2 regions of the Blastococcus deserti genome follow, and region 2 is predicted to be linked to the other one. Evidence: riboswitches for the same ligand, from Rfam matches in the RefSeq annotation. Region 2 holds a riboswitch; the other holds the start of a gene.
What was found. A riboswitch is a leader RNA that binds a small molecule or an ion and turns the genes downstream of it on or off. The one in region 2 is predicted to bind cyclic di-AMP.
Positions count from the first base shown of each region.

Region 1: it holds a riboswitch for cyclic di-AMP, as region 2 does, so the genes downstream of both, ACFSHS_RS22590 (VldE C-terminal domain-containing protein) here and ACFSHS_RS07300 (VldE C-terminal domain-containing protein) in region 2, are expected to answer to the same signal.

Region 1 covers NZ_JBHUHP010000019.1:31,367-38,505, forward strand. Annotated here, with positions in the region: gene ACFSHS_RS17700 (beta-ketoacyl-[acyl-carrier-protein] synthase family protein) at 1-182, shown strand, start outside; gene ACFSHS_RS17705 (acyl-CoA carboxylase subunit beta) at 209-1,621, shown strand; gene ACFSHS_RS17710 (DUF3145 domain-containing protein) at 1,964-2,464, opposite strand; gene ACFSHS_RS17715 (GGDEF domain-containing protein) at 2,852-4,048, opposite strand; gene ACFSHS_RS17720 (maleylpyruvate isomerase family mycothiol-dependent enzyme) at 4,134-5,027, shown strand; gene ACFSHS_RS22590 (VldE C-terminal domain-containing protein) at 5,163-5,672, opposite strand; cyclic di-AMP (ydaO/yuaA leader) riboswitch at 5,705-5,800, opposite strand; gene ACFSHS_RS17730 (TVP38/TMEM64 family protein) at 6,205-6,888, opposite strand; gene ACFSHS_RS17735 (M23 family metallopeptidase) at 6,921-7,139, opposite strand, start outside.
Region 2 covers NZ_JBHUHP010000008.1:229-7,367, reverse strand. Annotated here, with positions in the region: gene ACFSHS_RS07315 (HD domain-containing protein) at 1-252, shown strand, start outside; gene ACFSHS_RS07310 (PAC2 family protein) at 374-1,237, opposite strand; gene metH (methionine synthase) at 1,353-5,156, shown strand; cyclic di-AMP (ydaO/yuaA leader) riboswitch at 5,291-5,423, shown strand; gene ACFSHS_RS07300 (VldE C-terminal domain-containing protein) at 5,437-6,414, shown strand; gene ACFSHS_RS07295 (HAD family hydrolase) at 6,411-7,139, shown strand.

The DNA of each region.
Region 1 (7,139 bases), on a different contig from region 2:
TCGCGCTGCGCGACCAGGTCGTGCCGGCGACGGCCAACCTGGAGGACCCGGACGACGACGCGGCCGTCCAGGCGCTCGACATCGTCCGCCACGAGCCCCGGCGCGCCTCGCTCCACGCCGCCGTCAACGACTCGTTCGGCTTCGGCGGCCACAACATCGCGCTGGTCTTCACGACGGCCTGAGCCATCCCCGCGAGCGAGGAGACCCCTTGACCACACTCCAGGCCGCCCCGACTCCGACCGCCCGCGACCCGCGCGATCCCGAGGACCGCCTGGAGCGCTTCTTCGACCCGGGATCGATGCATCCGCTGGCTGCCCGCGACGCCTCCGGGGTGCTCGCCGCCCGCGGCGCCGTGAACCGGTCGGCCGCCGTCGCGTACTGCACCGACGCCACCGTCATGGGCGGGGCGATGGGGGTCGACGGCTGCCGGCACATCGTCGACGCGATCGACACCGCCGTCCGCGAGCGGGTGCCGGTGGTCGGGATCTGGCACTCCGGCGGTGCGCGCCTCGCCGAGGGGGTCACCGCGCTGCACGCGGTGGGCGAGGTCTTCGCGGCGATGGTGCGGGCGTCCGGGCGGGTCCCCCAGATCTCGGTGGTGCTCGGTCCGGCCGCCGGGGGCGCCGCCTACGGCCCGGCGCTCACCGACCTGGTCATCATGGGCCCGGCCGGCCGCGTCTTCGTCACCGGGCCCGACGTCGTCCGCTCGGTCACCGGCGAGGACGTCGACCAGGAGAAGCTCGGCGGGCCCGACACGCACGGCCGGCGCAGCGGCGTCGTCCACGTGGTCACCGACTCCGAGCAGAACGCCCTGGAGACCGGGCGCTCGGCGGTCGACCTCCTGGCCGCGCAGGGCACGTTCGCGCCGGCCCAGGACGAGCCCGACGTCGACCTGCGGGCCCTGCTGCCGGAGCAGACCAACCGGGCGTACGACGTGAAGCCGCTGATCGCCAACGTGCTCGACGGGCCGGGGCTCGAGCTGCATCCGCGGTTCGCGCCCAACGTCGTCACGACCCTGGGCCGGTTGGCCGGGCGGACGGTAGGGGTGATCGCCAACAACCCCCTGCGGCTGGGCGGGTGCCTCGACTCGGCGTCGGCCGAGAAGGCGGCGCGGTTCGTGCGGATGTGCGACGCCTTCGGGGTGCCGCTGGTCGTGCTCGTCGACGTGCCGGGCTACCTCCCGGGCGTCGGCCAGGAGTGGGACGGCGTCGTGCGACGGGGGGCCAAGCTCCTGCACGCCTTCGCCGAGGCCGTCGTCCCCCGCGTGACGCTGGTGACCCGCAAGTCCTACGGCGGCGCCTACATCGCGATGAACGCCCGCTCGCTGGGCGCGACGTCGGTGTTCGCCTGGCCCGGGGCGGAGGTGGCCGTCATGGGGGCGAAGGCCGCAGTGGGCATCCTGCACCGCAAGAAGCTGGCCGCCGTCCCGCCCGGCGAGCGGGAGGCGCTGCACGCGCGACTCGCCGAGGAGCACGAGCGGATCGCCGGTGGCGTGAACCGGGCACTGCAGATCGGCGTCGTCGACGAGGTCGTGGAGCCCTCGCAGACCAGGCGCCGGCTGGTCGAGGCCCTCGCGGCCGCCCCGCCCGGACGTGGGGCTCACGGCAACATCCCGCTGTGACCTGACGGAGGCCCGGCACCTGGCTCAGGTGCCGGGCCTCGCTGCTGATGCCGGCCCGCGCTCGGTGCCGGCCGTCCTCACCGCGTGGTCGCCGTCCTCGCGCTGCACCGTGCGGACGGCGCGCGCACGGTGAGTCTCGCGATCTCGGGCCGCCGCCGACCCGAGGTGGCCACCGATGAGAAGGTCGCCCGGACGCCGCTTCCCCGACGGCGCCCGGACGACCGGTCTCAGGCTACGACGACCTCCCGGGTGGCCTCGGAGTGTCGTAGCGGATCCGTGACCTGACGGCCCGCTGCAGGCCCCACTGCTCGCGCGCTCGCGGCGGGATCCTGCGGAGGGGCCCTAGACCACCTGGTGCAGCCAGGTCACCGGGCTGCCGTCGCCGGCGTGCCGGTAGACCTCGAGGTCGGAGTCCCACGCGGCACCGAGCAGCTCGTCGACGCCGTGGCGGAAGGCCTCGGCCGATCCCGCGGTGGCGGCCAGGTGCCGCAGCTGCTGCTCGCTGATCATGATGTCGCCGTTGGCACTGGTGGGCGCACGGAAGACACCGTGGCCGGGCACGTAGGACATGCGCTCGCCGTCGTTGCCGTGGCTGGCCTCTTCGGTGACCTCGAAACGCAGCATCGGCCACGCCCGGAGGGCGGCCACCAGCCGGGCGCCGGTACCGGGCGATCCGGTCCAGGCGACCTCGGCACGGTAGGAACCGTGCGCCGCGGGCTGCTCAGCCCACGACAGGGAGACCGGCGCGCCGACGACGCGTTCCAGCGCCCACTCGACGTGCTGGCAGAGCGCCTTCGGGCACGCGTGCACGAAGACGACACCCTGGGTAGACCGTCGCTGCACGGGGCACCTCCATCGACTCGATTGGTCTCGTCTTCCCCTACGGACCTATCGCTTCGGTGACGGGCTGTATTCGACAGTGACGGAGCAGGGCTCCCGAGAACAGTTTGCACGATGGAGGGCACATCGCGCCAGCCCGGCCGGGACAGTTGAGGCGGATGTGACGGATGGTCACGCGTGACGCCTCTTACCGCTGGTCAAACGCCCATATCACGACCATCGGCACGGCGTCCAGCCTGCCTGGCGCGTCTCCCGGTGGCACGCGAGAGCGGCATCACCGCAGGTGGGGCGACCACCAGGGCCGCGTGAGCGACCCGGCCGCCGCGATGACTCAGCGTAATGGTCGACGTCACATCGGCGGTGGGCGACGCGCGGCGCGACCAGGCCGGATCAGGACGAGAGCGCTGTCACACGGTCGCCGCCGGAGCTCTTGGACCGGTACATGGCGGCGTCGGCGCGGTGCATCAGGTCCTCGACGACGTCGCCCGGCTCCACCTCGGCGACGCCCACGCTCGCCGTCACGCCGTGAGAGGCGCCCACGCGGGCGACGGCGGCGCGGAGCCGCTCGGCGACGGCCTCGCCACGGAATCCGGCCGACACGTCGGCCAGGACGGCGAACTCGTCGCCGCCCAGCCTGGCCACCGTGTCGGTCTCGCGGACGGCCGCACCGAGCGCGGCACCCACGGCCGTGAGCAGGGCGTCACCCGCGGCGTGACCGTCCGCGTCGTTGACGGCCTTGAACCCGTCGAGGTCGACCAGGCACACGACGCTCGGGTGGCCCCAGGCCGCGTCGGCCACCGCGGCGGTCAACCGCTCGGTGAACGCCCGCCGGTTCGGGATGCCGGTCAGCGGATCGGTCGCGGCGAGGATCTCCTGCGCGCGGATCAGCTCCACCTGGCGGTCGTAGGCGGCCCACGAGTTGGCCGACGCCATCGCGCAGATCATCGTGAGCGACGCCAGGATCGCGAGGAAGAAGAGGCCCGAGGTGCTGACGCCCGGGAGCTCCACGAGCAGCAGGTAGCTGCCGGTCATGACGGTCCCCATGGCCACCACGCCGCACGGCGAGTAGGCGACCGCCATGTAGGTCAGCGTGAGGAACAGCAAGCCGTCGAGCGGGCTGGTCGAACCGCCGTCCAGGCGGGTGCCGACGATGACCAGCACCGCCGTCGCGACGTTCCAGGCGTAGAACAGGGTCGGCCCACGGGAGTCGCGCATCATTGCCGCCAGCGGCAGCAGCAGGAGCGCCGGGACGGCCACGATGGCCAGACCGGCCAGGGCGAGGATCACCGTGTGGTGGCGCCCGGGGGTGTGGGTCACGACGGTGTAGCCGACGACCGTCCAGGCGGCGACCTCGGTGAGCACCACCCCGTAGCGCACGTGGCGTACCCAGTACGCCGCCCGCGCGTCGTCCTCCGCCAGCGGCCGGTACAGCCCGGCGCGGAGCGCGGTCGCCGACCGGCGCACCCACCCCGGCCGCACGGCGGCGCCCGCGGGCGCGCGCGGGGCGCGGCGGTCGCCGGCCAGGGGTTCGGTCACGGTCGTGCGATCGGCCGGCGGGATGACCCGCTTGATCCCGACGCCACCCATCGTGGGGAGTTCTGTTGCCGCGGGCGTGGCGCGTGCCACGCCGGGAGCGATGCCTGCCGCCGGGCCCGCGGGGTAGGGCGGCTCCGTGGGACGACACCAGGGCATGGCCGACGCCGGGCGCGACGAGGTCGCCGGCAGGGTGCTGCGCGCGTGGGACGTGTTCATCGAGCGCGCGGAGACGGTGGACCTGACCCGCCCGTCGCGGCTGAGCGGCTGGCGGGCGCAGGAGATCTGCGTCCACCTGGGGTGCTGGGAGGACCACGCCGCGATGGCCGACCTGATCGCCTCGGCCCGGGCGGGCGGCGTCGGCACTCCCCCGGACGTCGACGCCGTCAACGCGCGGGTGACCGCGGCCCACCGGGACGCGCCGCGGGAGGAAGTCCTCGCGGCCCTGCGGCGCAACCGCGAGGCGACGGCGCGCTACCTCGCCGAGGAGCCGGAGGACCTCGACACCGCGCTCACGGTGTCCGTCGTCGGCCGGATCCCCCTGCTCAGCGTCGTCCTCGGGCAGGCCTACGAGCTCGCCGTCCACGCGCTGGACCTGGTGTCCTGCGGGGCCGCTCCCCCGCCGGCCGACGTGCTGCAGTCGGGCCTGGCGGCCCTCGCCGACGTCACCGGCGCGCTGGCCGCGTCGATGGACATCTCCGGCCGGGTGACCCTGGCGACGCCCGACGGCGGCTGGGCCCTCGCCTCCGACGGCGGCGGATGGACCGTGCAGCGGGTGGCTCCCGGGCGGCTCGACGGCCCGGCGGTGGAGGCTCCGGCCGAGCTGCTGCTGGACGCGGCCTCCGGCCGGGTCAACCCCGTCCTGGCGGTCGCGCTGCGCCGGCTGAAGGTCCACGACGTCGCCGGGCTGCTCCAGCTGGCGCCGATCGTGCAGGCCGCGCCGGGCATCCCCGGCGGGCCGATCCTGCAGCTGGCCGCACGGACCGTCGGCGGCGCCGGGGGCGTGCTCGGCCGGCTCTTCCGGAAGGGCTAGGAGGTCGGTGCACAGGTGCGGTGACGGCGCGGGGCGTCAGAGGGGCATCTGCACGGCCTCAGCGCCCCTGCCCGGGGCCGGGCAGGGGCGCTGGTGCCTGCTCGCGGGTTCAGCGGCCCCGGGCGAGCACTCGGGTCATCCGGCGGGGAGGAACGCCACGTGCGGATGGTCCATGTGGTTGGCCGTCGGCGATCCGCGGTCTTCCATGGCTCGCCACGAGCCCGTGGAGACGAGGTAGATCCGCTGCTGCCAGATCACGTACTCGACGCGGAACCGGGCCGCGTTGTCGATCACGTACTGGGTGAGGGCGTCCCCCTTGGCCCGGTCCTCGTAGACCATGAAGTCAGCGGCGCGGCCCTGGGTGGGACGGTGATCGGCGCGGGTGTACACCGTCGAGACGTCGAACCGCTCCGTGACCTCCTTCACGACGGGTCGGACGTGCGGGTCCCACATGCTGTAGGGGCTGGAGGTCGGGGTCGGCCTCTCCGAGGGGGCCGGCGCTTCGACGGCCGGGGCTGAGCCTGTCTGGTTGGCCTGGGCGGGCACGGACGTGAGGGCTACCCCGGCGCCCGCGAGAAGTGCCACCACGGCACGCCGACCGCGAGGAAGGGACCGGCGGGGAGTGGGCATGCGACCAGCCGTCATGACGACGTGTCTCCTGTTCTCCGTGGCCGCCTACCGGGTTAGCTGACGGGTTCGGGCGGGGAACTCGCCCGGCACGCCCCGGACGCGTCCGGGCGTGCTTCACCCCACTGCTGCAGTGGGTCCCCGGCCCGGGCGCCGGCCTTCTGCCCGCGCCCGGCTGGGCGGCGTCCGACGGGTGTCACCGCGGTTCGGTGACGGATGTAGGCCCGTGCGGACCGCGACGACGCTAGGTCCGTGGCCGGAACGGGACAAAGGGACGCAGTGGGCCGGAAAGACGCCGATCGCCGGCGAGCGGCCCCCGTACTCGCAGGGTGTCGGCCCCATGGCTCGCCGTGGTGCTCGTGGCGTCGCTGCACCGATGCGCAGAGTAGTTGGAGCCGTGTCGGCCGACGGCAGCGCGGCAGCACACAGCGAGACGGCCGGATGACGTTCAGCACGCGGCTCCGGCACGGCGCCCGTGCGGGTCGGAGGGCGGGACGGGGGCTCGTGTCACCGCACGGAGGCGGCCGCCCGCGGGCACCGTCCTCTTGATCTAGGCGACAGGCACCGGCCCGGAGCCGGCGATCCGGCGCCGGCGCCGCCATGCGAGGGCCACCAGCCCGACCGCCACGAGCGCGACCACGGCGACCGGGACGACGGTGACCGTGGTCGCCCAGGCCGCGAGGAGCCCCGCCGAGGCCCCGACGCCCACCTGCACGACGGTGCTGGGCACCAGCCCGATCGCGGTCGACAGCGCGTACGGGCCGAGCCGGACGGCGGTGAGGCCCGCGCCGTAGCTCAGCACCACGAACGGGACGACGGGCATGAGCCGTCCGACCAGCAGGGGCCAGAACCCCCGGTCGACCATCAGCCGGTCGACGCGCGCGAGCCGCCGGCCGGCCAGCCGGGTGACGGCCGGCCGGCCCAGCGCCCGGCTCAGCCCGAAGGCGGCCAGCCCGCCCAGCAGCCCGCCGGCGAGGGCCACGGCGAGCCCGGGGCCGAACCCGGCGACGACCCCGAGCAGGACCGACAGTGCCGAGCGCGGGACCGGCGCAAGGAGGACCAGCGCCAGGCCGAGGACCATGGCGGCCCAGGCCCACGGCCCCGCGCCGTCGACCCACGCGCGGACGGCGCCGACGGCGGGCAGGTCGACGATGAGCGCGAGGACTCCGCCGACCGCCACCACGAGCCCGAGGACGGCGGCACGCAGCCAGGTGCTGTCCACCGCCGTCCTCACGCGCCCATCCTGCCCCGCGAGGTGAGCAGTGCTCAGCAGCCCCCGCCGAGGGAGATGCCGCGAGCGGTCAGCCACGGCACCGGGTTGACCCGGTCCGCGTACAGGCCGCCGGTGTGCACCTCGAAGTGCAGGTGCGGCCCGGTGGACTGACCGCGGTTGCCGACCTCGGCGATCCGCTGGCCCGCCGTGACCACCTCGCCCGCGGACACGAACATCTGGTTGACGTGCCCGTACAGGGTGATCGTCCCGTC
Region 2 (7,139 bases):
TTCGAGCGGGTCTACGCCTCAGAGACGGCGGCCGGCCAGAAGCACGTGGCCATCGACGTCATCCGCCGGCTGGTCGACCACCACCTGGCCCATCCCGAGCTGATCCCGGCGTCCTACCGCGACACGGAGGCCGACGCCGTCACCCAGGTCGTCGACTACGTCTCGGGCATGACCGACCGCTTCGCACTGTCGATGCACGACCGGCTCTTCGACGCCGACGCAGCCGCCAGGATGGTTGCCCTGTTGCGGTGATCGGTTCTGGCGCGAGGAGGGGGGCCCCGGAGGCTGTCCGCGATCGGGCGACGCAGCGGCTCAGCGGCGGTCGGGACGGCACCTGGCCGTGGTGCGGTCCGGAGGACCGCAGTGCGATCGCTCAGCCCCCGGAGGCACCCCGGCGCCGCAGGTAGCGCTCGAACTCCTTGGCGATCGTGTCGCCGTTGGCCTGCGACAGGTCCACTTCGGTGGCGCGTTCCTCCAGCGAGCGGACGTACTCGACGACCTCGTCGTCCTCGTTGGCCATCTCGTCGACGGTCTTCACCCAGTCCTCGGCCTGCTGCGGCAGGGCGCCGAGCGGAACGGTCAGCTCGAGGACCTCCTCGACCCGCTGCAGCAGCGCGACGGTCGCCCGCGGCGACGGGGGCTGCGACACGTAGTGCGGCACGGCGGCCCAGAAGCTGATCGCCGGCAGCCCGGCCTGGACGCAGGCGTCCTGGAAGACGCCGAGGATGCCGGTGGGCCCCTCGTAGCGGGAGGTCTCCAACCCGTAGAGCCGGGCCGACTCGGCGTCGTAGGCCGAGCCGGTCACCGGGGTGGGCCGGGTGTGCGGGGTGTCGGCCAGCAGCGCCCCGAGGGCGACGACGATCGAGGCGTCCAGCTCGCGCAGGATCTCGATGAGCTCCTCGCAGAAGCCCCGCCAGCGCATGTTGGGCTCGATGCCGCGGATGAGGATGACGTCGCGCTCGCTGCCGGGCGGACGGGCCACCGAGATCCGGGTCGTGGGCCACTCGATGCGGCGGCTGACGCCGCCGATCAGCGACACGGTCGGGCGGTTCACCTGGAAGTCGTAGTAGTCCTCCGGGTCCAGCGCGGCCAGCGGTTTGGCGTCCCAGATGAGCTCGAGGTGCTCGACCGCTCCGGTCGCGGCGTCCCCGGCGTCGTTCCAGCCCTCGAAGGCCACGACCACGACGGGGTCGGTCAGCTGGGGCAGGTCGTCTGCGGTGGACTGAGGATCGATCACCTTTGCGAGCCTACGTCGATCCGCCGCGGGTGCCGCGCTCTCACACCCCTTCCGTGTGGGCCGGCACCCGCGACGAGGGAACCGATCCGCCGTCGGGCGCGTCTAGTCTTGTTCGGTGTCCGCCCACGGCCCGTCCCTCCGTCCCGATGTCACGGCCGAGCTCACCGCGCTGCTCGCGCAGCGCATCCTGGTGCTCGACGGTGCGATGGGCACCGCGATCCAGCGGAAGCGGCCCGACGAGGCCGGCTACCGCGGCGAGCGGTTCGCCGACTGGCCGACCGACGTGCAGGGGAACAACGACCTGCTCAGCGTCACCGCGCCCGAGATCATCGCCGGCATCCACCGCGAGTACCTCGACGCCGGCGCCGACCTGATCGAGACCAACACCTTCAACGCGACGCGGATCTCGCTGGCCGACTACGGCATGCAGGACCTCGCCTACGAGCTGAACGTCGCCTCGGCCCGGCTGGCCCGCGAGGCGTGCGACGCCATGACCGAGCGAACCCCGGGCAAGCCCCGCTACGTCGTCGGGGCGATCGGCCCGACCAGCCGGACGGCGTCCATCTCACCCGACGTCAACGACCCCGGGGCTCGCAACGTCACCTTCGACGAGCTCGTCGAGGCCTACCTGGAGCAGGCCGACGGGCTCGTGGACGGCGGCGTGGACGTGCTGCTCGTCGAGACCATCTTCGACACGCTGAACGCCAAGGCCGCCATCTTCGCGCTGGAAACCCTGTTCGAGCAGCGGGGGCGGCGCTGGCCGGTGATGATCTCCGGGACCATCACCGACGCCTCCGGCCGCACGCTGTCGGGTCAGGTGACCGAGGCCTTCTGGCACTCCGTGCGGCACGTCCACCCGCTGCTCGTCGGCCTCAACTGCGCGCTCGGGGCGAAGGAGATGCGGCCCTACATCGCCGAGCTCTCCCGCGTCGCCGACACCTTCGTCTCCTGCTATCCCAACGCCGGCCTGCCCAACGCCTTCGGCGAGTACGACGAGTCGCCGGAGGAGACCGCCGCCGTGCTCGGGGAGTTCGCCGGCAGCGGCTTCGTCAATCTCGTCGGCGGCTGCTGCGGCACGACGCCCGCCCACATCGCGGCGATCGCCGCCGCGGTCGAGGACGAGGCGCCCCGCACGCCGGCCCAGGCCGCGCCCGCGCTCCGGCTGTCGGGGCTGGAGCCGCTCACCGTCACCGCGGACACCCTCTTCGTCAACGTCGGCGAGCGCACCAACATCACCGGGTCCGCCCGCTTCCGCAACCTCATCAAGGCCGGCGACTACCCCGCCGCCCTCGCCGTCGCCCGCCAGCAGGTCGAGGCCGGCGCGCAGGTCATCGACGTCAACATGGACGAGGGGATGATCGACGGCGTCGAGGCGATGGACCGCTTCACCAAGCTGATCGCCGCCGAACCGGACATCTGCCGCGTCCCCGTGATGATCGACTCCTCGAAGTGGGAGGTCATCGAGGCCGGGCTCAAGTGCGTGCAGGGCAAGTCCATCGTCAACTCCATCTCCCTGAAGGAGGGCGAGGAGAAGTTCGTCCGCGAGGCCCGCCTGTGCCGCAAGTACGGCGCCGCCGTCGTCGTCATGGCGTTCGACGAGCAGGGCCAGGCCGACACGCTCGAGCGGCGGACGCAGATCTGCCGGCGCGCCTACGACATCCTCACCGAGCAGGTCGGCTTCCCGGCCGAGGACATCATCTTCGACCCGAACATCTTCGCCGTGGCCACGGGCATCGAGGAGCACGCGAACTACGGCGTCGACTTCATCGAGGCCACCCGCTGGATCAAGCAGAACCTGCCAGGCGCCCTCGTCTCCGGCGGCGTCTCCAACGTGTCCTTCTCGTTCCGCGGCAACAACCCCGTGCGCGAGGCCATCCACGCGGTGTTCCTGTACCACGCGATCGCGGCCGGCATGGACATGGGCATCGTCAACGCCGGGGCGCTCGAGGTCTACGACGAGGTGCACCCGCTGCTGCGCGAGCGCATCGAGGACGTGATCCTCAACCGCCGTCCCGACAGCACCGAGCGCCTCCTGGAGATCGCCGGGGACTTCGCCGGCGACGGCTCGGTGAAGGAGATCGCCTCGGAGGAGTGGCGGTCGCTGCCGGTCGGGGAGCGGATCACCCACGCGCTGGTCAAGGGCATCGACGCGTTCGTCGAGGAGGACACCGAGGAGCTCCGCCAGGAGATCAGCGCCCGCGGCGGCCGGCCCATCGAGGTGATCGAAGGGCCCCTGATGGACGGCATGAACGTCGTCGGCGACCTGTTCGGCGCCGGGAAGATGTTCCTCCCGCAGGTGGTGAAGTCCGCCCGGGTCATGAAGAAGGCCGTCGCCTACCTGATTCCCTACATCGAGGCCGAGAAGCAGCCCGGCGACGCCGACCGGAGCAACGGCAAGGTCGTCATGGCCACGGTCAAGGGCGACGTCCACGACATCGGCAAGAACATCGTCGGCGTCGTCCTGCAGTGCAACAACTACGACGTGGTCGACCTCGGCGTCATGGTGCCCGGCCAGCGGATCCTCGACGCCGCCAAGGAGGAGGGCGCCGACATCATCGGGCTGTCGGGCCTCATCACCCCGTCGCTCGACGAGATGGTCACCGTGGCCTCGGAGATGGAGCGGCAGGGCTTCGACATCCCGCTCCTCATCGGCGGCGCGACCACGTCGCGGGCGCACACGGCGGTCAAGGTGGCGAAGAGGTACCACGGCCCGGTCATCTGGGTGAAGGACGCCTCGCGGTCGGTTCCGGTGGTGGCCTCGCTCCTGTCGGACGAGCAGCGCCCGCGGCTGCTCGCGGAGACCGAGGCCGACTACGTGGCGCTGCGCGAGCGGCACGCCGCCCGTCAGGACACCCGCACGATGCTGCCGCTGACCGCAGCCCGCGCCGCCGCGCCGGAGTTCGACTGGAGCGGCTACCGCCCTCCTCGCCCGCGGATGCTGCTCCAGCAGGCCAGGGACCTGTGCGACGGGCCGGGCTGCGACCACCGCGACGGCCACGCCACGCAGTTCGTGAAGACGCTCCGGGACTATCCGCTGGAGGAGCTGCGCGAGTACATCGACTGGCAGCCGTTCTTCTCCGCGTGGGAGATGCGTGGCCGGTTTCCCGACCTGCTGCACAACCCGGCGACGGGCGAGGCGGCGCGCCGGCTGTACGAGGACGCGCAGGCGATGCTCGACCGCATCGTCGAGGAGAAGTGGCTGCGGGCCAACGGCGTCTTCGGTCTCTTCCCGGCCAACCGGGTGGACGGCGAGGACATCGAGGTCTACACCGACGAGTCGCGCACCGCCGTCCGCACGACCCTGCACCAGCTGCGCCAGCAGACCGAGGGTCGCGACGGCTCGCCGCGCAAGTCGCTCGCCGACTTCGTGGCGCCGAAGGAGACCGGGCTGACCGACTACGTGGGCGCCTTCGCGGTGACCGCGGGGCTGGGCTCGGCCGAGCGCGTGGCCGCGTTCAAGAAGGCCCACGACGACTACAGCGCGATCCTGCTGGAGGCGCTGGCCGACCGGCTGGCGGAGGCGTTCGCCGAGCGGCTGCACCAGCGGGTGCGCACCGAGTTCTGGGGCTACGCCGCCGACGAGCACCTGGACAACGACGCGCTCATCGCGGAGAAGTACCGGGGCATCCGCCCGGCACCGGGCTACCCGGCCTGCCCCGAGCACACCGAGAAGCGGACGATCTGGGACCTGCTGGACGTCGAGGCCAACGCCGGCATCGAGCTGACCGAGAGCATGGCCATGTGGCCGGGCGCCGCGGTGAGCGGGCTGTACTTCTCCCACCCGCGGTCGCGGTACTTCGTGCTGGGGCGGCTCGGCCGCGACCAGGTCGAGGACTACGCGCGCCGCAAGGGCTGGACGGTCCACGAGGCGGAGAAGTGGCTGGCGCCGAATCTCGGCTACCGCACCGAGGACGAGTGACGGCGGACGCCACGCGCGGCCCCGGCGGGGAAATGTGACGGAATCGTCCCGTTCGCGTCGGCGCGTCGTGATAATTTCGTTACCTGTCCGGCGGGCTCCGCTCCTCGACCGAGGACCTCGGCCGGGCACCGCCGAACGATGCGCGGCCGAGCGTCGCGCCGACCGGGGACCCATGGATCCTCTGGGGTGAATCCTGCGTGCGTGCAGGTAGGGCAACTTCCGGCCCGAACCCGTCAGCTAACTCGGTAGGCGGCTGAGGAAGAACGGAGAGCCGCCCCCTGTGGCGACCCTGAACTCGCACACCGCACCTCGTCTCGACGACACCGTCTCCGACCACACCGTCTTCGACCACACCGTCTCCCACGACACCGTCTCCCACGACACCGTCTCCCGGGACGACGCCGCGACGCCGTCATCGGCTCGCCACGCGTCCCGCGGTGGCGGTCGGCGCCGCATGACGGCGCCAGGGTCCCGCGTGGCGTACGCCGCGGGCATCGCGAGCGTGTGCGCCCTCGCCCTCGCCAACCTGGTCACCGGCGGGCCTGCTGCCTCCGCCACGTCGGCCCAGGAGCAGTCGGCATCGGTGGCCGTCGCCGACGCCCTCGGGATCGACGGCTCCGGCATCGACGAGCCGGCGATGGAGGAGCCGGTCCTCCTGGACCAGCTCGCGGCGAGCCGTGCCGAGCGGGATGCGGAACAGGCCGCGGCCGCCGCCTCCCAGGCCCAGGCCGAGCAGGCCGCAGCGGCCGCCCGCGCCGAGGCCGAGGCACGCGCGGCGGCCGAAGCCGCCCGCGCCGAGGCCGAGGCGCGCGCGGCGGCCGAGGCCGCTGCGCAGGCCGCTGCGCAGGCCTCCTCGCAGGTCACCGCCGCCGCGGCCTCGACGGTCGCCAGCGTCATCGCCAAGATCAGCAACAGCGCCGGCCCCGTGAAGCCGCAGGTGCAGGCCGCGGCCAATGCGGTCGTGAGCAACGTGCCCGGCGCCGACCGCATCACCATCGGCGGCACCCGGGCCAGCGCGGCCGACCCGGGCGGACACCCCTCCGGCCTGGCCCTCGACTACATGGTGGGCTCCGACAGTGCCCTCGGTGATGCGATCGTCGAGTACCACATCGCCCACTGGGACGAGCTCGGTGTCGACTACATCATCTGGCAGCAGCGGATGCTCTCCTCGCCGGGCGGCTCCTGGAAGGGGATGGAGGACCGCGGCAGCGCCACGGCCAACCACTTCGACCACCCCCACGTGAACTACCGGGGATGAGCCCGATCGGCACGGCCACCGCACCGGGTCCGGGCGACCTGCGTGCCGTCCTGTTCGACATGGACGGCACGCTGGTCGAGACCGAGCAGTACTGGGGCGAGGCCATGTTCGAGCTCGCGGCCGCCCTCGGCGGCCGCATGTCGCCCGGCGCCCGGGCGGCGACCGTGGGGTCCAGCATGCGCCGCTCCATGGCCATCCTCCATGCCGACCTCGGCGTGGTCCGGACGGAGGAGCAGCTGCTGGCCGATGCCCGGTGGGTCGAGGAGCGGACGGCGCAACTCATGGCGGGCGGCATCTCCTGGTGCCCGGGCGCGCGGGAGCTGCTGACCGAGGTCCGGGCGGCGGGGCTGCGGGCCGCGGTGGTCACCACGACGCCCCGGCGGGTGGCCGAGTTCGTGCTGGCGACCATCCGTGCCGACCTGGGCGGGGACCCGTTCGACGTCACCGTCTGCGGCGACGAGGTCCCGGCCCGCAAGCCCGACCCGGCGCCCTACCGCCGGGCCATGGCCGCCCTGGACGTCGGGCCGGGGGAGTGCGTCGTGATCGAGGACTCCCAGTCCGGGATCGCGGCCGGCCTGGCGGCCGGTGCGGCCGTTCTCGGCGTCCCGAACGTCCAGGACGTCGCCCCGGCCGCCCGGCTGACCCTGCGCAAGAGCCTCGTCGACGTCGACGTGCCCGTCCTCGCCGGGCTCCTGGCCCCCGTCGGAGCCGACCGGCCGGAGTGA